Regions from separate parts of the Cohnella candida genome, predicted to be linked through region 1. Evidence: riboswitches for the same ligand, from Rfam matches in the RefSeq annotation. Region 1 holds a riboswitch; each other region holds the start of a gene.

Region 1 (5,338 bases):
CTTGGACCGGCTGGACGCCTTGTTCGTGTCCAACGACCGGATGGCGATCGGCCTCATGAAGGGCCTTCGCGACCGCGGGTGTTCGCTGCCCGAGGATCTCGCGATCGTCGCTTACGACGATTCCGATGCCGCCCGGTTCAGCGAGCCGCCGCTGACGACGGTTCACGTGCCGTTTTACGACATGGGCAAGCTCGCGGCGGAGCGGGTGTTGGATCGCATTCTAGATGCCGCGGAAGGTGAACAGGAACCGATTTGCGACGTGCTCGAGCCCAGGCTCGTGGTCCGGAAGTCGTGCGGGACAACGAAGGAGGATTCGTTTTGAAAAAAGCGCTTATCGTATGGGGCGGTTGGGACGGCCATCAACCGAGAGAGGTTGCGGGCATTTTCCAGGAACTGCTCGAGAAGGAAGGATTCGAAGTCGAAGTATCGGACACCCTGCAGGCTTTCGCCGACGGGGAGAAGCTGAAGGGCCTCGATCTCATCATTCCGGTATGGACGATGGATAAAATCGATCAGAAGCTCGTGGACAACGTGTCCCAAGCGGTGCAGTCCGGCGTGGGATTGGCGGGCTGCCACGGCGGCATGTGCGACGCGTTCCGCGAGAACGTGGACTGGCAGTTCATGACAGGCGGCCAATGGGTTGCTCATCCCGGCAATGACGGCGTGGAGTACACGGTCAACGTATCGAACAGCTCCAGCCCATTAGTGGAGGGACTCGAGGATTTCACCGTGCGGAGCGAGCAATATTACATGCACGTCGACCCTGCGGTCGAAGTGCTCGCGACGACGCGCTTTCCGGTCGTGCCGGGGCCGCATTCACTCAACAAAGCGGTCGACATGCCGGTGGTTTGGACGAAACGCTGGGGAGTCGGCCGGGTGTATTACAACTCGCTCGGCCATCAGGCGAACATCGTGGAAATGCCGCCGGTGCTGGAACTCATGCGGCGGGGATTTCTCTGGGCCGCGCAAGGCAAACAATCCTGATCGGGGATCAATGAAGGAGACGGGAACCTTATGGAGAAACTGAAAGTCGGCATTATCGGAACGGGCAACATCAGCGGCATTTATTTTCAGAACGGCAAACGATTCGAGTCGATGGAAGTCGTCGCCTGCGCGGACATCGACGTCGAACGCGCGAAAGCGAAAGCGGCCGAGCACGGCGTGCGCGGATGCTCGGTAGACGAGCTGCTGGCAGATCCGGAAGTCCAAATGGTCATCAACCTGACGATTCCGCAGGCGCATGCCTCGGTCTGCATGAAAGCCCTTGAAGCGGGCAAACACGTTTACGTCGAGAAGCCGCTCTCCGTTACCCGCGAGGAAGGCAAACAGCTGCTGGAGCTTGCCGAGCGCAAGGGACTTCGCGTCGGCTGCGCGCCGGACACGTTCCTCGGCGGCGGCATACAGACGAGCATCAAGCTGATCGAAGACGGCTGGATCGGCACGCCGATCGGCGCCACGGCCTTCATGACCAGCAGCGGCCCGGAAAGCTGGCACCCGGCTCCGGAGTTCTTCTACCAAATCGGCGGCGGCCCTATGTTCGACATGGGACCGTACTATTTGACGGCGATGGTCGCCATGCTCGGCCCCATCACCCGCGTCACCGGCTCTGCGCGGATCTCCCATGCGGAGCGGACGATCACGAGCCAGCCGAAATTCGGGCAAGTCGTGAAGGTTGAAACGCCGACGCACATCGCGGGCGTACTCGACTTCGCTTCCGGTCCGGTGGGCACGCTGCTCACCAGCTTCGACATCGCGGGCGGCTCCACGCTTCCGCGCATCGAAGTGTACGGCAGCCAAGGCACGCTGCTGGTGCCGGATCCGAACACGTTCGGCGGCCCTGTGTCCGTCTGGCGCGCGGGATCCCGCGAGTGGTCGCAGATTCCGCTCACCCACGGCAAAGCGGAGAACGCCCGCGGCGTCGGCGCGGCGGACATGGCCAAAGCCATCCTGACCGGCCGCAAGCACCGCGCGAACGGCGCGATGGCTAACCACGTGCTCGAGGCGATGCACGGCTTCCACGATGCATCGGCGCAAGGCAAGCATTACATCATGCAAAGCACCTGCGAGAAGCCGGCTCCGCTGCCGCTCGGACTGGGCGACCACGAGCTGGACTGAGCCGCTAATTTAAAAAAGCTCCTCCCTTGCCAACAGGCGAAGGAGGAGCTTTCCGTCTATAAGGCCGGTTGTCATCTAACCTACGATTTCCTTGATTTTGACGGAACCGTCTTTGCTCAGGTCGATGAACTCGTCGTCGAGCGAGACGAGGGGGCTCGTCGGATAGTTCGGATTGATGAGCAAGATCCGGCCTTTCCGTTCATCGGAGAGAATGACTTCGCTGCCGATCTGCGCGGCCATCAGCCCGTTCAGGAAGGTCAGGCCGATCGCCGAATCGAAGCGGCCTTGGATGATTTGCTTGTGGATCTCGTGGATGACTTCGTAGAAAGCATACGCCTCCCTGTAGGGGCGCGCCGAAGTCATCGCTACGTACACGTCGGCCAGGGCGATGATTTTGCTTAAGGGGTCGATCTCGCTCCCTTTAATCCCTTGAGGGTAACCGCTGCCGTCTTCCCGCTCATGATGCTGCAGGGCGACCCGGGCGATGCGGGGGTCCACTCCTGACTCCAGAAGAAGCTCGTATCCCAGCATAGCGTGCTCTTTCATGATCTCCCGCTCGCTGGGGAGCAGCCTCTCCGGTTTCTTGAGCAAATAGGAGGGGAGTTTGACCGAGCCGATATCGTAGAGGCTGGCCGCCGAATTGAGCAAGGAAAGCTCCTTCTGGTCGAGGTGCAGCCATTTGCCCAGCATGGCGGACATGACGACGACGCCGATGCTCTGCTTGTAGCGGTAATCCGCCATCGACTTGAGATCCGCGAAGAGTTGGAACAGGTTGCGTTTACGGGCGGCCTCCATGATGACCGGGAGCACTTTCTCCTCGAGTTCGAGCACCGGAACCGTTCCGTTGGCTTGCACGAAATGATCGATGTCCTGCAGCCGGGCAGCCGTTTTGTTGACCAGCTCCCTCACTTCCGCCTGATTGGCGGGACCCGTTTCGACTTCCTGGACGATGACGTCGAAAACGTCGACCTTGAAGTTGGCCATCAGCTCGATATGGTGCTCCGTTAAAACCGTGCCCTCTGGAATGAGCAGCAGCCCTTTGTTGTCCATGACGTGATGAAGAACGCGTTTGCCGCCCAGATGGGAATATTCGTCGTACCGCATGGCAGCCTCCTTGGGGTGTTGTGCCGTCAGACAGCCCACAAAGCCTTGGAGCAGCGAGAAAACGCTTACCTTTTGCCGCGTATCCGGGTATAAAAAAACATCCAACCTTCGCTCAAGAAGATAGGATGTTTTGTCGGGACAAAGAAGTAGGGGTCTCCCTATGCTTCGGCAACTCGGCCGCCATGGGGCTTTCGCCCGGTAGGCCCGTAGCTTTGCGTCCTTATCTTTCGATAAGTTTGCCTTTCTCGTGGTCAGGTCAGATTATAAGGTATTTTGGCATGGAAGTCCATACAAATAATGGGACCAGCGTCCCAGTCTAGTCAACGGCCCGGATCTGTGCTATCCTATCGGATGACAACTGAACAAGAAAATCCGGTTTCGCCTCGGCGATCCGGGAGAGGTTCGCGAACTCCCTCTATAAAAAACTATAGCAAGCGACCGCTTCAGCCGGCTCGCTCTTCGCTTTGTGCGCAGAGATTCGGCAGATAGACGATCGCTGTTTTTTTGGAGTTCCTTCGGATGCGAATCTCGTTCTTGTTCCCGGTCCCGGCTGCCGTACCTATGAGCCGAGGGAGACAAGGAGGAGATTTTTTTATGTCCCATGCAGGACGCGGCAAGGAAGAATTGCAGGATATCACGCTGCTTGGCAATCAAGGCACGAAATACCCGTTCAACTATGCGCCGGAAGTGCTCGAGTCGTTCGACAACAAGCATACGGGCCGGGATTACTTCGTGAAATTCAATTGTCCCGAGTTTACGAGCCTGTGCCCGATCACGGGCCAGCCCGACTTCGCGACGATCTACATCTCCTACATTCCGGACGTGAAAATGGTGGAGAGCAAGTCCCTGAAGCTCTACCTGTTCAGCTTTCGCAACCACGGGGATTTCCACGAGGATTGCATGAACATCATCATGAACGACCTCATCAAACTGATGGAGCCGCGCTACATCGAGGTATGGGGAAAATTCACCCCTAGAGGCGGCATTTCGATCGATCCTTATTGCAATTGGGGGCGCCCGGGCACGAAGTACGAAGAGATGGCTTTCCATCGTTTGATGAATCACGATATGTATCCCGAGAAAGTCGACAACCGTTAAGGAGGAGAAGAACGAATGTTGAAAACGGTGCTGGTTCTGCTGTATCTGCTGGCGATCGTGATGGCGAACGTCATTACGGCGAACAACGATCCTGTCCTGTGGGGCAAATTGATCATCCCGGCGGGCTCGTTCCTGATCGGGGCGACGTTCATTCTGAGAGACTTGGTGCAGAACACGATCGGACGCAAACTCACGTACGGCGCGATCGGAGCGGCGATGGTCCTGTCGGCGGTCTCGTCGTATTTGCTCGGCGATACGCTGTGGATCGTGGCGGCGTCCACGATCACGTTCTTGTTCTCGGAGACGGCCGATACGGAGATTTACTCCAGGCTGCGGCTTCCGATGTCGCTGAGGGTGCTGTACAGCGGTCTCGTCGGCGGCATGTTCGACAGCGTCATCTTCGTCGTCATCGGCTTGTCGCCGATCGGCGCGGGCTTCCTGCCGTGGGATTTGGTCGGCTACGCGATCGCGGGGCAGATCGTCGTCAAAGTCGGGATGCAATGCATCGGCGCGCTCATCGTGCAGCTCATGCCGAAGCCGCGCGTTACGGCGAAAGCTTGAGATTTCGGAAAAAAGCCTTCTTCCGGTTCGACGGAAGAAGGCTTTTTCGTTTTAGGCGGAGGGTTTGTCGAACGTATGAACGAGCTTCCAATTCGCGCCGCCGTCCGAAGTCACGTACATTTTCGAAGGTTCTTGGCCGTCCGTGTTGATCCACCAGACGTGATCGGCGTCCGCCGCGGCGATCTGTTGGACGTCGAAGCCGGAATACTCCGGCTTCAGGTTGACCCAGGTTTCGCCGCCGTCCGTCGTTTTGCCGAGCCGGTTCGGTTTGTCGCAAGCTTGGCATTGGCCGCCCATGAAGGCGACGTCCGGGCTCGCGACATACAGCGTGCCGGGGGAGTTTCCGCCGTTACGGGGCACCTTTTTCTCATCCATCGTGAAGCCCGGGGCCGGACCGGAGCCCGCGCCGGAGTTGGCGAGGACCGGCTGCCAGCTCTTGCCGCCGTCGCGGGTATGGAAC
Region 2 (5,338 bases), 220 kb from region 1:
TGGAGATTTACGAATTCAACAACTACGTCGCCGAAGGCCATCGCATGAACACGAGCGCTTTCAGCTCCTCGTTCTATACGCTGGTCGGCTTCCACGGCGCGCACGTCGCGTTCGGCGTACTCTGGATTTCGCTGCTGATCGCCCAGATGTTCAAAAAAGGACTGACGGTCGTCACCGCTCCGAAAATCTACCTTTCGATGATTTACTGGCACTTTATCGACGTCGTGTGGGTGTTTATCTTCACCGTCGTGTACTTGATGGGAAAGGTGGGATAATCTCATGGCAAGCAACCATTCCGCTTCGGAGGAACAAACGAGACGCCACAAGGTCGAAGGACCCCAGAAGCATATCGTGGCATTCGTACTGTCGCTCGCATTGACGATTATCGCGTTCGCGGCCGTTGCGGCAGGCGACATCAACACCAATTTCACGTATTTCATTTTGGTGCTCATGGCGATCATCCAGGTTTTCGTTCAATTGGCGTTCTGGATGCACATGAAGGACCGGGGGCATCTGTTCCCGATCATCTGCATCATTGCCGGGGTTTTCGTCGTATGCGCGATGATCATCACGGCGCTGTTTTGGGTTTGGTGGTAAGCTCAGTCGGAATCGAAGAGAGGCGGACCTTGTACCGCCTCTCTTTTTTTAATGCGGGAGATTTTTCTTGGGCGATGGCGCGGTTTGGAAAGGCGCAGTTTCGGGAAGTCTTCTAGGGGAGTGAAAGCGAAATGCTGGGATTGGAATATTTCTCTTTCAGCGAGTTGTGGAGCCCTTTTTTGCTGGTCTTCATGATGGCTGTCGGAGTGTTATATACGTTCGTGGTCGGCCCGTGGAGAACAAACTTCAAAGGCAGCGAAGCGGTGCCGCTCAAGAAGCAGGTTACGTTCTTGATCGGGCTTGCCTTATTGTACCTGGCGCAGGGCGGGCCGCTCAGTCTGCTGGGCCATCTCATGTTCACTTTCCATATGGTGGACATGGCGGTTTCCTATTTTATCGTGCCGCCGATGCTGCTCTATGGGATTCCGGACTGGCTGTGGAAATGGGCGTTCGCGAGGGTCTTTTGGAGGCCTTTCCGATTTTTGATGAACCCGCTCATCTGTTTGTTCCTGTTTAACTTGATGTTCTCGTTCTACCACATGCCGAACGTACACGACTGGATCATGGTGCATACGACGATCCACGGATTTTTCTATTTCGCGCTGCTCGTCGCCGCCATGATGAACTGGTGGCATATCACGTATCCGGTCAAGGAATGGGCACGCCTTTCCCCGCTCTGGCGGCTCGGCTACATTTTCTCCAACGGGATGATCCTGACGCCGGCGTGCGTGCTGATTATTTTCGCGAGCGAGCCGTTGTTTGCCGTGTACAGCGATCCTAACGTATGGGCGCAGGCGATGCGGTACTGCGTGTCCGGGGATCCGGCGGCGCTGCTATCCCAGTTCAAGGGAGGACCGGCATTTTTCAACTTGATGACGGCCCAAGAGGACCAACAGCTCGGCGGCATCATCATGAAATTCCTGCAGGAGTTCATGAATATCGGGTCGTTGTTCGTCATCTTCATGAGATGGTACCGTCAAGAGCGGGACAAGGAAGACCAGCCCGGACTGGACGACGCGGCGGGAGCGATCTAAAAAGCAACAATATGTGACGCTTCGCCGCTTGGCGTTGTGGACGGCTGGCCGGAGTTGTACAATGATGGGAGTCGTAGAAAATCGGTCGATTGGACGGGTGGTTCCCTCATGGATTGGTACAACGTTTTGCCGGCGATCAGCACGTCGTTCATTGCGCTAAGCGCGATTTTGGTCGCGATCGGATGGAACTTGATTTTGCGGAAGAAGAGAGAGGCGCACCGGAAAGTCATGCTTGCGGCAGCGGCGGCAGCTCTGATTTTCTTCATCATCTATTTGTCCCGTACCATCTTCGTAGGGAATACGGAATGGGGCGGGCCGGACAGTTTGAAGCCGATCTATCTCGTCTTCCTGCTGTTCCATATCGTACTCGCGGCAGTTGCGGCGGTATTCGGCATCACGACGATCGCGCTGGCCTTCCGCCAGAAGTTCGCAAAGCACCGCAAATGGGGCCGCGTCACCGCGACGATCTGGTTCGTCACCGCGATTACGGGAGTGACGGTGTACTTCCTGCTGTATCAGTTTTATCCGGGCGGACATACCAAGCCGGTCATCGACGCCATTTTCTAAAATGCTGTTAGCGGACAAGCCAGTCTCCATTATGGAGGCTGGCTTTTTTACACCTGCTCCGCTGTTTTGAAGCGTTAACCTTTAACCAGGTTGAATAGTGGCTGTGGTCCGCAGACAGCCGACCTGTCGGTAACGGCTGACGCTCGCTCCCGATTTCTGTATTATCTCCCTTCCCACGCCCTTCGAGTGTTATACTGAAAACAAAAAAGTCACCGTGAGGATGTGAGGGACATGGGGATCAGCATCATTCGGAATGGCGAATTCATCGAGAGCGTATCCACCAAAGGCGCCGTCCTATCCCTGGTCGCTTCCGGCGACGGTACGGAGATCATTCACCACAAACTGGAGGCCGGGTACAAAGTTTGGGTCGCTCCAGAGGAAGGCTGGATGGCGCTGGAACACGCGCATATTCTCTCCGGAGAGTTGGTTTGGAAGAAGTCGGACGGAGACGTCGTGCTCGGGCCAGGGGACTCCATTACCGCTCATATGGTTACCGAAATGGCCCTGTTTATCGCTTCGACGGAAACCGAGTTTCTCTATATCGTTTCACGCCCTTATTTTCATAATTACAGCGGTTCCGTCCAGAAGTATTTCGATCTAGCGGTGAAAATCGAAGAAAAAGACGGCTACACCTCCGACCACTGCGATCGGATCAAACGGCTGTCTTTGCTGGTCGGAGAGAAAATGGGACTCTCCCACTATGAACTCTTTATCCTCAATATGGCCGGCTTTCTTCACGATATCGGCAAAACGCAAATCCCGGAGCACATTCTCAACAAACCCGAAAAGTTAACGGATGACGAGTACGAGCAGATGAAGCTGCACACGACATTCGGCAAAGAAATGCTTCAAGAAACGGGCATGCCCGATTTGCGAATCGTCGGAGAGGTGGTCGAGCAGCATCATGAGCGGTTCGACGGCAAAGGCTATCCCCACGGATTGAAGGGGGATCAGATTTCCAAGCTGGCGGCCATCATCTCGATCGTCGATGCCTATGACGCGATGACGATAGACCGCGTTTATCAGAAAGGACGGCCGCGGGAGGCCGCTTTGCAAGAAATCGAGCGGTGCAGCGGTACGATGTTTCATCCGGAAATCGTCAAAGTCTTTTTATCGCTAGGAGATCAATTGACGTAATCGAATTGACTTATTCGATAAAAATCGATATAGTAAACAAGCAAGTAATGGTAATCCTTTGAGAGAATTGAGCACTTCCCGATAATGGCAAACTTATCGAAAGATAAGGGCGCAAAACTACAGGGCCTTCCCGTCGAAGACGAATGGCAGCCAGTTGTCGAAAGAGGCGCTTTTTATTTTACGAACAACCGGAGGTGAAACGAAATGAAACGCACGCTGCTGATCGGCACAGTCCTTCTGGCTTGCCAGATGCTGTTTGCGGGAATGGCCGGCGCTGCAACGTATTCTTCTTCCAGCGATAAATACGTGAATCTCAATCTTCCTTTATCTCTTCCGAAGTTAGACACGGGCAGCCTGACGTTTAACACGCAACAATCGCTCTACAACAACGTGATCAACCCGACCGGCCTCTCTTACAACTACTACTATTACTGGGTTACGGTGAACGGAGATCCGGTTCTCGCCCTCGATCCTTTTAAAATCACGAACTGAAAAACTACCGCAGGCGCTGTCCTGGCGGTAGTTTTTTCTTTGTGAAACGTCTTATAACGTTGGCGGCACCCCTAAACGCTCATTCAAAATCACTCGCAGCTCATCGGGAATCCGTTCAAACGCGACCCCTTTCCCCAAAAACAAAAGCCAGTCCGCATAATAAGCCAGCGCCTCCTCATCCGTCACATCCAACTGAACATTGAAAATCCCGCTCGATTGGAACATCCCGGTAAAGGACAAAACGATTCCCGGCGGGTGCAAACGTTTAAAACGCTGAATCCCCCTCGCATCAAGCTTCACGACAAGATTGGCGTTACGTGCGATAAGCAATTTTTTGCTCAAAATCTCTTGCTCGGACCCCTTCATCTCTTTCTCGGCAATGGCCGAATCCCGCAGCATTTCAACCGGCAAATAACGAAACTCATCCGTATCCAAATCATAAACCTCGACCAGCCACTGAGCGTTAGAGTTGAAAATATGCAGCAAATAAACATCCATCAACTGCGGCCAGCCGGGGCTCTGCTCATAAGTCAAACGCAAGTGTTTATCCCGCATGGCAAGCGATATCAGCTGGTTCAATTCCGCAGGCGCCGCGTCATCCAGCTCTAGGAGATTCGGATTGGCGGGATTCGTATTTTCAAAAAGCAAGATACGATTCAGCTCGATCAGCTCGTCTTGCTGGGTTTGCGGCGCGATGCCGATGAGTTTTTCCGTGATGGAACGGCGATTTTGCAGATAAGGCAGCTGCGAATTTTTCGACGCGATAAAGCTGATAAAAATCGCCCTCAGTTCATCAGGCGTAAATCGGACGGAGGGCAGATACTGATTTTGCATGACGAAGTAGCCGCCGCCGCGGCCCAGTTCGGTCGTCAGCGGAAAACCCATCTCCTGAATCTCGTTAATGTCGCGGATCGCCGTCGCGCGGGAAATCTTGAACTCCCGCTGGATCTCGGCAATCGTGAAATGCGCGCGGTTATTGATATAGCGTATGATCAGGTTTACTCGTTCTGTTTTCTTCATGCTTTTATTGTAGCTTTGATTTTTCATAAAAGGTATCATTTTTTGATACATTCGGAATTTAGAATCAATCTTGTAAAATAAAACCTCAAAGGAGAGAATAAGATGTCTGACTACTCCATCAAAACGATCACGGAAAACTACAAAATGACGGCTTACGGTGTTTTGCTTGAAGACTTCAACGATTGGGCGGGCAATGCGGCAAAAACGGCAGCGAAAAAAGCCGAAGTCACTGAAAACGGCAAGCTTGCCGAACTCCTCGCGCTCGCTGACGGGCAAGAGTATCAAATCAACTACGTCATCGGCGGTAAGGGTTGGCGCGGTTTCGGCGTGATGGGCGAGTTCGACGCGGAAGGCGCGGTCGTTCTCGATTTCCTCGCCGGCGACTACATCGTCGTGCCTGGCACAGGCGCTGACAAAGACCGCCTTGCCGACGAAATCACCGGCAAAGTTTTCGGGGGCATGCTGCAAGAAATCACCGACTACAAATATGT
Region 3 (5,338 bases), 2.4 Mb from region 1:
TAACGCGAACAGGAACGCTCCCCATCCCCCATTCTCCCGACTCCCCGCGGCGCCGAATAGAGCGAAGGCACCGAGCATAAATACCGGCAAACCGATCATGAGGCCTGCCTCAAGCGTTAACTGCCTCTTGAGGCTGCCTAATTTCTCCTTGGCCATGTCTTTCATGCTTGACGGCCTTCCGTCCCGATGGGAACGGACAAGAGGCCGCGCAAGGATGCGGCCAGCGTTTCGCGTGTCGCGCTGACGGCGACGCTGCCTCCCGCTCCGCGGATCGTACCGATGAGCGTCTCCAACGCGGAAGCCAGTTCGGGATGGCAGCTCCCGGCATCGCCGAATTGAAAGACGATGTTGATCGGCTTCACGAACAACAGGCCTTGAACGGCGGTCTGCAGCTCCGTATAGGGACCCGGCCGAAGCGGATCGATGAGCCGGATGGCGAATTGGCCTCCGCGGTTGTCCACCGCGAAACTGGGTTCATTCGCGGATGCGGTCGACGAGGTATTCTCCCCGTCAACTCGGCGCTCGCCCTTCGACCCGGTTGTACCGCCGGCGCCGCCATCCTCCCGGGATAACGGTTCAAGCTGCTGGCGAACGGCCGCCAGCAGCTTGTCTGCCGTGATCGGTTTGATCAAATAAGTTTTCGCGCCGTTCTCCATTGCTTGGAACAGCATGTTTCTCTGGTCGAATGCGCTGATGACGATAATCCGGGCATCCGGATCTTCCTTCATCAGCCTTTTGACGGTCTCGAGTCCATCCATGACAGGCATCGTAATGTCCATCGTCACGAGGTCGGGACGGTGTTTACGGTAGGCGTGAACGGCTTCTTCCCCATTGGCCGCTTCCGCTGCGATTTCATAGCCCGCCTTCGAGAGAATCGCATTCAGGTTTCTGCGCATGATGGGAGAATCGTCGGTGATGAGAATGCGCTTCAAGGGCAAACCCCGCTTCCATATCTTGTCTCTCTCATTGTATATGGACCGACAAGATGTGACAATGAGGCTAGTCTTAAAAGACTATAAAAAAAAGCGCCGCTTCCCCATGGAAGCGGCGCCGAGCCGTTTCAACCGGCGTATATGCGCACGCCGTGCTTATTCTCCCGTTTGATCTGGTACATCGCGGAATCGGCTCTTTGGATGTATTCCTGCAAAGTCCTAGCCTCGAGGCAGATTCCGACGGAAGCCGAGACCGTCAAAGCCATCTCCCCGATCGGCAGCGGGCGCGACAAGCGGTCCATGAGATGGTCCACCGCCTCAAGCACCGTTTCTTCTCCGGCGTCCGGAAGGAGGATGACGAATTCGTCTCCTGCATATCGGCAGGCTGCCGATTGATGGACGACGGCGATTTCCTTCAGGATGGCGCCGATTTTTCGCAGCACCTCGTCCCCGATCTCGTGGCCGTAGGTATCGTTGATGCTTTTGAAATCGTCCAGATCCAGAAAAACGATCGCTTTCTTCGCATTCGTCGGTAAGTGGTAGAACAAACCCTCCATGTACTTCCTGCGGTACACGCCCGTCAAATCGTCGAAAATCGCGTTTTCCTCCACCTCGATCAAGCGGCTGACCAATTCGGCCATTCTCTCAAGCAATCTCGCATCCTCTCGGGTGAAAGCGTGCTTCCGGTCCAAGGCGCAAAACTGGCCGAATGTCCTGCCGTCCCGAAGGACGATCGGAATGCCCAGGAAGCTGCAAGCGCCGAGTTTTCCCGTAACCGGAAGGGCAAGCGTGTCCCCTTCTTTGACGAGGGTTTCGGATGCATTGTAAACGCTGATCAGCACGTAGGCGCTCTCCTGGGTTGCAGCGACGAAAAACGTATTGGCAGGTATGATTTCCCTTAGCGTCTGGAAAAAGCATTGCACTGCGTCTCGAAGGAGATGGTATTCCGTCGTGATTCCTTCATAACCGTATTCCATTGGAATTTCCCCTTGTCTCACCGCTCCGAAGCGCAAAAAAAGTCCATCCCGAAAGGAATGGACATGGCAAAGCCCACCTCTTTCGGTAACCCGGCCGCCTTAGAAACTCCATCGTTTCCTTAGGCCCGAGGTTTTGCGTCCTCGCTTTTCAGCAAGTTTGCCTTTTCGCTTCGGATGGTTCGCGTATCGTGGTTCGTGAATCACGTATCGTTCCGGCGTTCATTATTACCCGTCCGCTTGATGAATGAAACGCTACCCGCGTACGAATCGAACAAAATGTACGGGCTTCGTCCGGATGAATCCGGCAATCCGACGAGATACATCGGGTGCCAGCTCCCGGAACCGCTCGAAAGCATGCGAGAAAATAGGCTGTAATGCCGGGTCCGAATACAGCTCGCCCGGATCGAGATCGTTCTCCCCGTTTTCTTCCTCTTGACCGGCCGCCCTCTTCCTCAGCGATCTTTCCAGCTCTTCCAGCAAGAGGACGAGAGCTTCGTCGCCGAAAAACCGAAGGGAATGCCGGATATTCGCCCAGATGCGCGCCTGCGGGAGAAAATAGCAGGTCCACCAGCGGAAGTCGTCGGCGGACACGATTACGTGATCGTAATAGACCCGGAACCAGAACAGGGCTTGCTGGCCTGGGGTGAGCCGCTCGAAGAGACCCGCATGGAAGTTCTCTCCCGGCGTTCCCGATTCCTTGTACGCCGCGATGACCGTACGCACGCATGCCGTCACCAGCGTATCGTCATCCAGGGCGTCGAAGGTGCGTTTATCCATTTCCGTCAGCACGCGGATCTCCTGCCCTTCTCCTTACGATGGGATTCCGGCATAGAAGCGCAGGTAATCCTCGATATGGCTTTTCCAATACGTCCGGCTGTGGTTGCCGCTGCCCAAGTGGTACTCCGACGGAATTCCGCGGGCTTGCAATGCGTCGTACAGCTGGGACGTGCCGACGTACAGTTTGTAGTCGTCTTTATCCCCGCAGTCGAGATAGACGGACATCCCGGAGAGATCCGCCGTGCGGGCGAGCTGGACCGGATCTCTGCGCTTCCGTTCCGCCGCGGTCGGATACAGCCACGATTTCATCCGCGGCACGCTCGACCAATCCGTCCACAGCGCCGGGCTGTGGCCGCCGACTTTGGAGAAGAGATCGGGATGCCGGAAAGCGATATGCAAGCTCGCGAACCCGCCCATGGAATAGCCGCCGATATAACGGCTTTTCTTACTGGCTTCGGTGCTGTAATGCGAATCCACGTAGCCGATGACGTCATGTACCATATAATCTTCGTAGCGCCCATAGTAACGGGAATGCACCGGATCCTTCGGAGTCTCCAGCCGATAGGCGTCGGAAGAATTGAGACCGTAGCTGTTGTCCATTTCCGGAGCGACGATGATCAGCGGCTCGATGCTGCCGTCCTCTATCAAACGGTCGGCCGCTTTATCCGTCTGCATCTCCGGCATCCAGGCGGACTCGGTTCCGAAATATCCGTGAAGCAAATAGAGAACGGGATAACGGCGGCTGGCGTCGTAGCCCGGCGGTAAGTAAATCTGCAGACGCTTGTCCGCGTTTAACGCTTTGCTGTGGAATTTCACCTTTTCCAATCGCGAGGGAGAGGGCGGCTTCGATCGGGACGTCTGCTCAGACGCCGTTGCGGAAGGAGCCGAAGGTACGGAAACCGCCGGCGTCGAAACCGCTGTCTGGGAAGAGGCGGCGGTCTGCGCCGCAGGCTGGCCGTCCGATGCTCCGCAACCGGCCGCAAAACCGAACAGGACGACCGCTCCCGCCGCGATCCATAATTTTCTCATTCCCCGCACTCCCCCGCATCGATCCTCAACTGAAAAAAAGCTGACTCCAGTGTATCAAAGTCCGCTTCGTTTTTACAATTTTCGATTCGTGCTGCGCCGTTTAGGAACCCGACGCTCGGGGAAATTTACTTCGGTGGAGGTGGTCACACGTGGATTCCGAAACGCCGAAGCCCGATACGGCGCCCGTGCCGATATGGAGATGCGTGAACCCGGAATGCAAAGTATGGGTCCGCGACGAGCTGGCGGCTTCCGATGCGCCGGCGTGTCCCATGTGCCAGGGGAAGATGATCCGGGGGATCAAGCATTTGCCGAAGCTGATCAAGAAGCATAAAACGGAGCGCAAGAAGAAAGACGAAACTCCCTGGCTTTCCTGACTCAACAAAAAAAGACCAAGCCAAGGACCCGGTTCTGAGATGACTGTCATGCGGGCTGGGTGCCTTGGCTTGGATTACTTCTTATGATAAGAGACAATAGGCCGTTTGTAACCGAAAAAGTAATGGCGCGACCGCGCAAAAAATAAAGGTGCGGTTCCGCGCATTACGGCGAGTTCCCGCGCGGACCGTCTTCCGGCGGGTTGCGTCCCCCCGCAAAAGCCAGCATTTCCTCCGTCATCTTTTCCAGCGTGAAGCGGGGACGGAAGCCCCACTCGTTTTCCGCCGCCGTCGTATCCAGCGAATCCGGCCAGCTCTCGGCGATTCTCTGCTTAAGCGGATCCACGCGGTAATGCAGCCGAAAGTCCGGGATATGCTTGCGGATTTCCGCGGCCAGCATCTCCGGATCCGCACTCATCGCGGTTACGTTATACGCATTGCGGTGAACCAACCCCGATGGATCCGCTTCCATAAGCTGAATGACGGCTTCCACCGCATCGGGCATGTACATAAAATCCATGAAAGTGCCGGCGGCGATATAGGACTCGTATCCCCCATGCCTAGCGGCCGCGAAATAGATGTCCACGGCATAATCGGTCGTTCCCCCTCCGGGAGGCGCCGTGTGGGAGATGAGCCCGGGAAACCGGAGGCCGCGGGTATCCACGCCGTACTTTAGAAAATAATACTGGCAGAGCAGTTCACCCGCGACCTTGTTCACTCCGTACATCGTAACGGGCCGTTGGACCGTCACCTGCGGCGTCCGATCCTTGGGAGCGTCCGGCCCGAATACGCCGATGGAGCTGGGCGTGAACAATTGGGCGTTCAGTTCGCGGGCCGTCTCCAGCGCGTTTAAGAGACCGCCCATGTTGATCTCCCAAGCCAGCAGCGGATCCCTCTCCGCTCTCGCGGACAACAGTGCCGCCAGATGGAGGATCGAATCGGCTCCGTATCGCTTGGCCGTATCGTAAAAAGCACGGCGATCGGTCACGTCGAGCTGGACGTAAGGTCCTTGCTCCTTGTCCGGCGGCCTGATATCCGTCGCGATTACGTGGTCCTCACCATATATGCGCCTGAGACGAGGGACGAGTTCGCTGCCGATCTGGCCCATCGAGCCGGTAACCAGGATGGTTTTCATGACGGCGTCCCATCCAGCAGCTTCGACCGGACCCTCCCGTACACGGACAGCACCCGATCCAGCATTTCTTCGGTGTGGGCGGCGGTCGGCATGTTGCGGATTCTTCCTTTTCCCTTC
Region 4 (5,338 bases), 270 kb from region 1:
AGAAACCCAGCAGCAGTTTGAGGACAGGTATTTTCATGACAAGCAGCTCCTTCGTGAAGGTTCGAGGCAGGTTCGATGGAATAGGAAGACTTTACCTACTTATATCGGCGTGCCGGGCCCCAAAATGAAGGAAACAAAAAGGCTTCCCCGGGCGGACGCATCACGCGTACCACATTATGGGGAAGCCTTCTTCTTGCGAGTTAAACCGTCTTCCTCTTCCATCCCACGATCAGGACGGCGCCGGCGAGGATCAGCACCATCGCCATAAACGGCTGATGGGTGAACCGGCTGAGCAGCGTTCCGACCGAGAACACCGTGAAGAACAACGCGGACAGCACGGTGAGGATGTTGATCGGAATGAGCAGCCATTTGTTCCGGCTGCCGAAGAAATAAAATTCGAACAGGCCGACCGCGACCGAGAAAATGAAACCCGGCCACATGAAGCTCCATCCGTCCGTCAGCATCGCGATCTGGCACACGACGCCCGCCGTTGCGAGAATGCCGCCCGGAATGAGCAGACCCGTTCCCCTTCTTCCCGTCATCGAAAAATACATCCAGTGGAAAAACAGTCCCAGCGGGATCACGAACAGGCTCGGCCACATGTATCCGATGAGGTGTCCCGTTCCGATCGCTTCGCCGCGGCCGAAAAACAGCATGAGCGCACCGATCGCCAGCAGCACGACTCCCATAAGCGCGCGATTGTTCATTTCGCTTCCTCCTTCGATTCACTCATCCGTCATTTTCCATGCTCCAAGTATAGAGCGCGGAAATTCCCGGCGCTTCCAGCGGAAGCCAAGGGCGGACCTGGACCAAAGTCGGATTTTCGCGCGCTTACGCGCTTCTCTTGAGCTTGAAGTTGGCGACGGCGCTGTTGAGAGTTTCCGCCAGCCGGGCGAGCGATTGGGACGTCGCCGCCGTTTCCTCGGCCGCCGCGGCGGATTCTTCGCTCGTCGATGCGATGCTATCCACGGACCGCAGCACCTCGGATGCCTGCGCCGCCTGTTCCTCGCTGGCCGCGGCGATTTCCGTCACCTTGGCCGCGGACTCGCCGACCATCGCGACGATCCTGTCGAAGGCTTCGCTCGTCCGAATGGAAGAGGTCACTCCCTCCTGCACAGCCGCGACGCTTTGCCTGGTGTTTTCCTGGATGCCTCGGATGATGCGGGTGATCTGCTTGGTCGCCTCACCGCTTCGTTCCGCGAGCTTGCGCACTTCGTCGGCAACGACGGCGAAGCCCTTGCCCTGGTCTCCCGCGCGCGCCGCTTCAATCGCGGCGTTCAGCGCCAGCAGATTCGTCTGCTCGGCGATATCGTCGATCACCTCGATGATTTCGCCGATTTGGTTCGAGTCCTGCTGCAGCTTGCTCATTTGGGCGCTGACGCCGTTCATTTCCTGGATGGACCCGCTCAACAGCTTGCCGCCGTCTATGGCGACCTGAACGGTCCGACCGGAGAGCTCCGCGGCCTGTTCCGCGTGTTCGGCGACGGAATGGACGGCGGACGAAAGCTCCCGGAACAATTCGTTCATCGTCTGGGCAGCTGCCGCCTGCGCCGTGCTCCCGCCCGCGATTTCTTCCGTCGTGGCGGAAATTTGCAGCGAAGCCGCGGAAACGTTTTGCGCGGACGCCGTGATCTGACCGATGACGCCCCGTAGATCGATCGCCATTTTATTGGCCGATTCGATGACGAGGCCGATCTCATCCCTGTTGTTCACCTCGATCAGGTCACCAGACAAATCTCCATGAGCGATTTCGCGGATCCGCTTTTCCAACACGCCGAGCGGCCGCGTGATCGAACGGAAAACGGCGATTCCCGCACCGACGCTGAGCGCGACGGAAACAGCGAGGATCGAGAAAATGAGAATCGCGTCCCGCTTCGTCCGGTCGGCGACGTGCTGCTTTGTCTGAGCGTCCAGCTTCGCCAGCATGTCGGTGATGATCGGATCCAGCTCCTTGCGGGCGTCCCTCTCCTCTCCGAAATGGATTTTGACCGCATCGTCGCGTTTCCCGCCGTCATACGCTTTGAGCACTTTATCTCCCGCGGCGGAGAATACGCCGTAATTCGCTTCGATTTTCGAGATCGTTTGCAGCGTTTGGTCGTCCATCCCTTGCGCGTCTTTGATCTGCGCCAGAAGATCCTGGACTTCCGCTTTCTTCTTTTTCATTTCGTCTATGTAACTTGGAGTTCCCTGCAGCAGATAACCCCGCTCGTCATTGGAGATGCCGGTCAGTTTGAACTGGATTGATTTGACTTGGAAACGCAGTTCCTGTACGCCGAGCAGGCTTCCATAAGCGTGATGGGTGCTCAGGTTATTGAAATAGGAATAGAGGCCGGTAAATAAAATGATGCAGGTAAGAACGGTCATGGTAAGGATGAGTTTCATTCTGATTTTCATGGTGTATGCTCCTCCGCGGGCTGTCTTGGCGTGCAATTCCGTTCCTTGCGCCTGGCCATTTCCGTTGGCCTCCGCTCCCCCTTCCGTTCATGCGGGCAAAACAAAAAACACCCTTTGGCAGCCCGGCCGTCATCGCTTTCGCCTTAGACCCGAGGCTTTGCGTCCCTGACTTTCGACAGGTTTGCCCTTATCAGTCGTGTTTTCGTCTCCGTCAAATTTATAGTAATAGGGTCGGAGATACTTTGTAAATATGAATTCGACCGAAAGCCCTAAACCGCATTTAGTTCCCGCAAGGATTGAAGCGCATGCCGGATCAGATCCGGAAGGTCCTCCATTTGGTCCTCGTCGATTTTGCGGTTGAACCGAAGCTCGGCAGTGTTCAGGAATATGTCCGGCTCCCCGTAAACGAAACGCAGCGTCTGCACCGGCGGCTCCGCGGACTGCCACAGGCTTCGGAGGATCAGATCCGCTTTCGCGCATTGGCCGTCAACGTCGCTCACCGGCAGCTCGAAAATCAAGCTCAGCACGCAGCCCGGTTTTTCGCCCGGGATTTCCAGAATTTCCGACGCCAATTCCTTCAGGGAGGCGTAAAGCCGGATTTCGGCGGCGGCTTGCCCCTCCTCCGCCAATTCGAACCGCAACGAAAACTCGCGGGACATGAGGGCCATGTCCAGCTTGTCCGTTCGGCCGACGACCCGGATTTCGCCCGTCAGGTTGTCGAGATCGTACAGTTGGTTTTCCAGGGCGACCTTCAAATTTTCGAATACCGTAGGATCGAACATGGATAAATCGTACAACTCCTCATTCGCATATTCTTCCATCATGATATAATGATGTACTTACTTTCAGGGAGCATGCAAATCCATGATCACGATCCAGCAAATGAAATCTTTCATCGAAACGGCGGAAACCGGCAGCCTCACCAAAGCCGCCCGCAACCTGTTTGTCTCGCAGCCGGCGCTGACCAAGCAGATCGCGGCCATGGAGAAAGCCTTGGGCTGCACGCTGCTGCTCCGCAGGACATCCGGCGTCGAGCTGACGGAAGCCGGCCGCTACCTGTTCGACCGAGCGCAAGCGATCGTCGGGCTGTACGAACAAACGCTGCAAGGGTTGGATGGGCTGCTTCGCCGTTCACCGCTGCGGATCGGGGCCTTGCCGAGCTTGGCGAGCCATTATTTGCCCGAGCTGGCGGCTGCGCTGCAGGAAGCGCTTGGCCGGGAGACGGCCGTCACCGTCGGCGATACCTCCCGCGAGCTCGCAGACAAGGTGCTCCGGGGGACCTGGATGCCGCCATCGTCCAAGATTGGCCCGACGGCGAGCCCGATGAAACCTTAAGGACAGTGCCGCTGTTCATCGAGCCTTACTGGGCGCTGCTTCCGGCCGGTCACGCCGATACGGGACGCGAATCAATCGCGGTCTCCGATCTGATGAACGACCGAATGGTGCTTCACCGCGATCCGTGCGATATCCGAACCTCCCTTCGGCGCTTCTGCATCCGAAACGGACTGGAACCGAAGGTCGGCCTGGAGCTCGGTTTTAACGAACAGATCGTGCCTTTCGTCGCGAACGGACACGGCGTGTCGGTCGTCCCTGAGATGGTGGCCGAGCAACTGAACGACCCGCGGGTGAAAGCCGTGAAGCTGAGCGACGCCGGATTCGGCCGGACCGTCTGTCTAGTCGGAAGAGCCGACTCCGATGCTTCCCTGCTCGTTTTTTTCGCGGAGAAACATGCCCAGAATATCGCGGTTGACCAGGAAAATGCCGGCTAGCGTCAGCACGGTGCCCGCCGCTCCGATCCACGTGAAAGTTTCGCCTAGAAGCACGGCACCCGCGATCGTCGCGACGACCGGGGAAACGATCGTCCAGGTCGTCGGAAACATCGGGTTCGTCATCTTGACAAGCCAGTAATAAACGCCCGAAGCCGCGATCGAAGCGACGACGCTTAAATACAGGACGCTTGCCGCCGATGGGACGGATAACGCGCCTGCAGCCGGCATCCCTTCCGTGAAGAGCGAGATCGCGAATAACAGCGCGCTGGCGAACAGCATTTGGAGCCCGTTGAACATTTGCGGAGAAACGTCGCCGGCGAGCATCTTTTTCGACCGGACGACCCCGTAAGCGAACGCCCCCTCGGACAACACGATCGCGGCCATCGCGGCAAAGTTCCGCCACGCCTGCTCGCCGTCCGCGAGATCGGGAGACACGACCAAGGCGATGCCAGCGAACGACACGGCCAAGCCGGCGATCTGAGACCGCTTCAGGCGGCCGAAAATGCCGATGAATGCCGGGGATGTCGCCACCAGCAGAGACGCCATGCCGGAAGCCAAATACTGCTCGGCCCAGAAAAGCGCCGCGAACGGTATGGCCGTCATCAACACGCCTAGCCATGCGATTTCCGCATATTCCCTTGCCGTTTTGGGAAACCGGATTTTACGGTACGAGAAATAAGGCAGCAGAAGCAATCCCGCCAGGCCGAAGCGGACGGCGGCCATGAACAGCGGGGGCAAGCCCGCATTCAAACCGATTTTGATGGCCAGGAAAGTCGTCCCGAATACGAGACAAATGAATGCGTAACCCGCGATAATCACGCCGATTCCTCCTCCGATGAATAGGGAGAGTATAGCAAGCGGGAAAGGCGGCGGCGTAATACCGATTTCGAATATCGTCATAACCTCCGGTTATCGTCGGAAACGCAAACAGGCGCTGTCCCGAGCAAGGGACAAGCGCCTGCGCCATTTGCGGAAGTCAACGGTTCGCTTTGAGCTTCTGCAAGTTCAGCACGAAGTTCCCCGCGTTCATCCGGATCAATTCCTTTTCTTCCAGGTCGTTCAGCACGTATTGCAGCTCGATCAGCTTCACGCCGACCATTTGGGCCAATTCGTTCAAATCGAGCGGAAGCTCCACTTCGATCGCGTTTTGAGTTCGTCTGCCATGGCGGTTGGCC

Evidence for each region. A riboswitch is a leader RNA that binds a small molecule or an ion and turns the genes downstream of it on or off. The one in region 1 is predicted to bind cyclic di-GMP.
Region 2: it holds a riboswitch for cyclic di-GMP, as region 1 does, so the genes downstream of both, EAV92_RS22635 (hypothetical protein) here and EAV92_RS23570 (HD-GYP domain-containing protein) in region 1, are expected to answer to the same signal.
Region 3: it holds a riboswitch for cyclic di-GMP, as region 1 does, so the genes downstream of both, EAV92_RS10450 (sensor domain-containing diguanylate cyclase) here and EAV92_RS23570 (HD-GYP domain-containing protein) in region 1, are expected to answer to the same signal.
Region 4: it holds a riboswitch for cyclic di-GMP, as region 1 does, so the genes downstream of both, EAV92_RS00315 (HAMP domain-containing methyl-accepting chemotaxis protein) here and EAV92_RS23570 (HD-GYP domain-containing protein) in region 1, are expected to answer to the same signal.

Annotation. Positions count from the first base shown of each region.
Region 1 covers NZ_CP033433.1:5,096,817-5,102,154, forward strand. Annotated here, with positions in the region: gene EAV92_RS23555 (LacI family DNA-binding transcriptional regulator) at 1-322, shown strand, start outside; gene EAV92_RS23560 (ThuA domain-containing protein) at 319-984, shown strand; gene EAV92_RS23565 (Gfo/Idh/MocA family protein) at 1,015-2,115, shown strand; gene EAV92_RS23570 (HD-GYP domain-containing protein) at 2,191-3,219, opposite strand; cyclic di-GMP riboswitch class I at 3,384-3,470, opposite strand; PreQ1 riboswitch class I at 3,611-3,654, shown strand; gene queF (preQ(1) synthase) at 3,814-4,317, shown strand; gene EAV92_RS23580 (VUT family protein) at 4,333-4,878, shown strand; gene EAV92_RS23585 (WD40/YVTN/BNR-like repeat-containing protein) at 4,930-5,338, opposite strand, start outside.
Region 2 covers NZ_CP033433.1:4,879,148-4,884,485, forward strand. Annotated here, with positions in the region: gene EAV92_RS22610 (cytochrome (ubi)quinol oxidase subunit III) at 1-275, shown strand, start outside; gene EAV92_RS22615 (cytochrome C oxidase subunit IV family protein) at 280-597, shown strand; gene ctaG (cytochrome c oxidase assembly factor CtaG) at 729-1,631, shown strand; gene EAV92_RS22625 (DUF420 domain-containing protein) at 1,740-2,198, shown strand; gene EAV92_RS22630 (HD-GYP domain-containing protein) at 2,430-3,335, shown strand; cyclic di-GMP riboswitch class I at 3,412-3,497, shown strand; gene EAV92_RS22635 (hypothetical protein) at 3,540-3,827, shown strand; gene EAV92_RS22640 (helix-turn-helix transcriptional regulator) at 3,879-4,874, opposite strand; gene EAV92_RS22645 (hypothetical protein) at 4,950-5,338, shown strand, end outside.
Region 3 covers NZ_CP033433.1:2,199,522-2,204,859, forward strand. Annotated here, with positions in the region: gene EAV92_RS10440 (adenylate/guanylate cyclase domain-containing protein) at 1-165, opposite strand, end outside; gene EAV92_RS10445 (response regulator) at 162-932, opposite strand; gene EAV92_RS10450 (sensor domain-containing diguanylate cyclase) at 1,061-1,909, opposite strand; cyclic di-GMP riboswitch class I at 1,991-2,081, opposite strand; gene EAV92_RS10455 (hypothetical protein) at 2,162-2,698, opposite strand; gene EAV92_RS10460 (alpha/beta hydrolase) at 2,720-3,715, opposite strand; gene EAV92_RS10465 (cold-inducible protein YdjO-related protein) at 3,865-4,089, shown strand; gene EAV92_RS10470 (NAD-dependent epimerase/dehydratase family protein) at 4,253-5,221, opposite strand; gene EAV92_RS10475 (glycine C-acetyltransferase) at 5,218-5,338, opposite strand, start outside.
Region 4 covers NZ_CP033433.1:74,527-79,864, reverse strand. Annotated here, with positions in the region: gene EAV92_RS00325 (Ig-like domain-containing protein) at 1-37, opposite strand, end outside; gene EAV92_RS00320 (hypothetical protein) at 201-707, opposite strand; gene EAV92_RS00315 (HAMP domain-containing methyl-accepting chemotaxis protein) at 832-2,394, opposite strand; cyclic di-GMP riboswitch class I at 2,508-2,590, opposite strand; gene EAV92_RS00310 (hypothetical protein) at 2,664-3,176, opposite strand; gene EAV92_RS00305 (LysR family transcriptional regulator) at 3,259-3,729, shown strand; gene EAV92_RS24680 (LysR family transcriptional regulator substrate-binding protein) at 3,675-4,163, shown strand; gene EAV92_RS00295 (DMT family transporter) at 4,068-4,982, opposite strand; gene EAV92_RS00290 (Crp/Fnr family transcriptional regulator) at 5,140-5,338, opposite strand, start outside.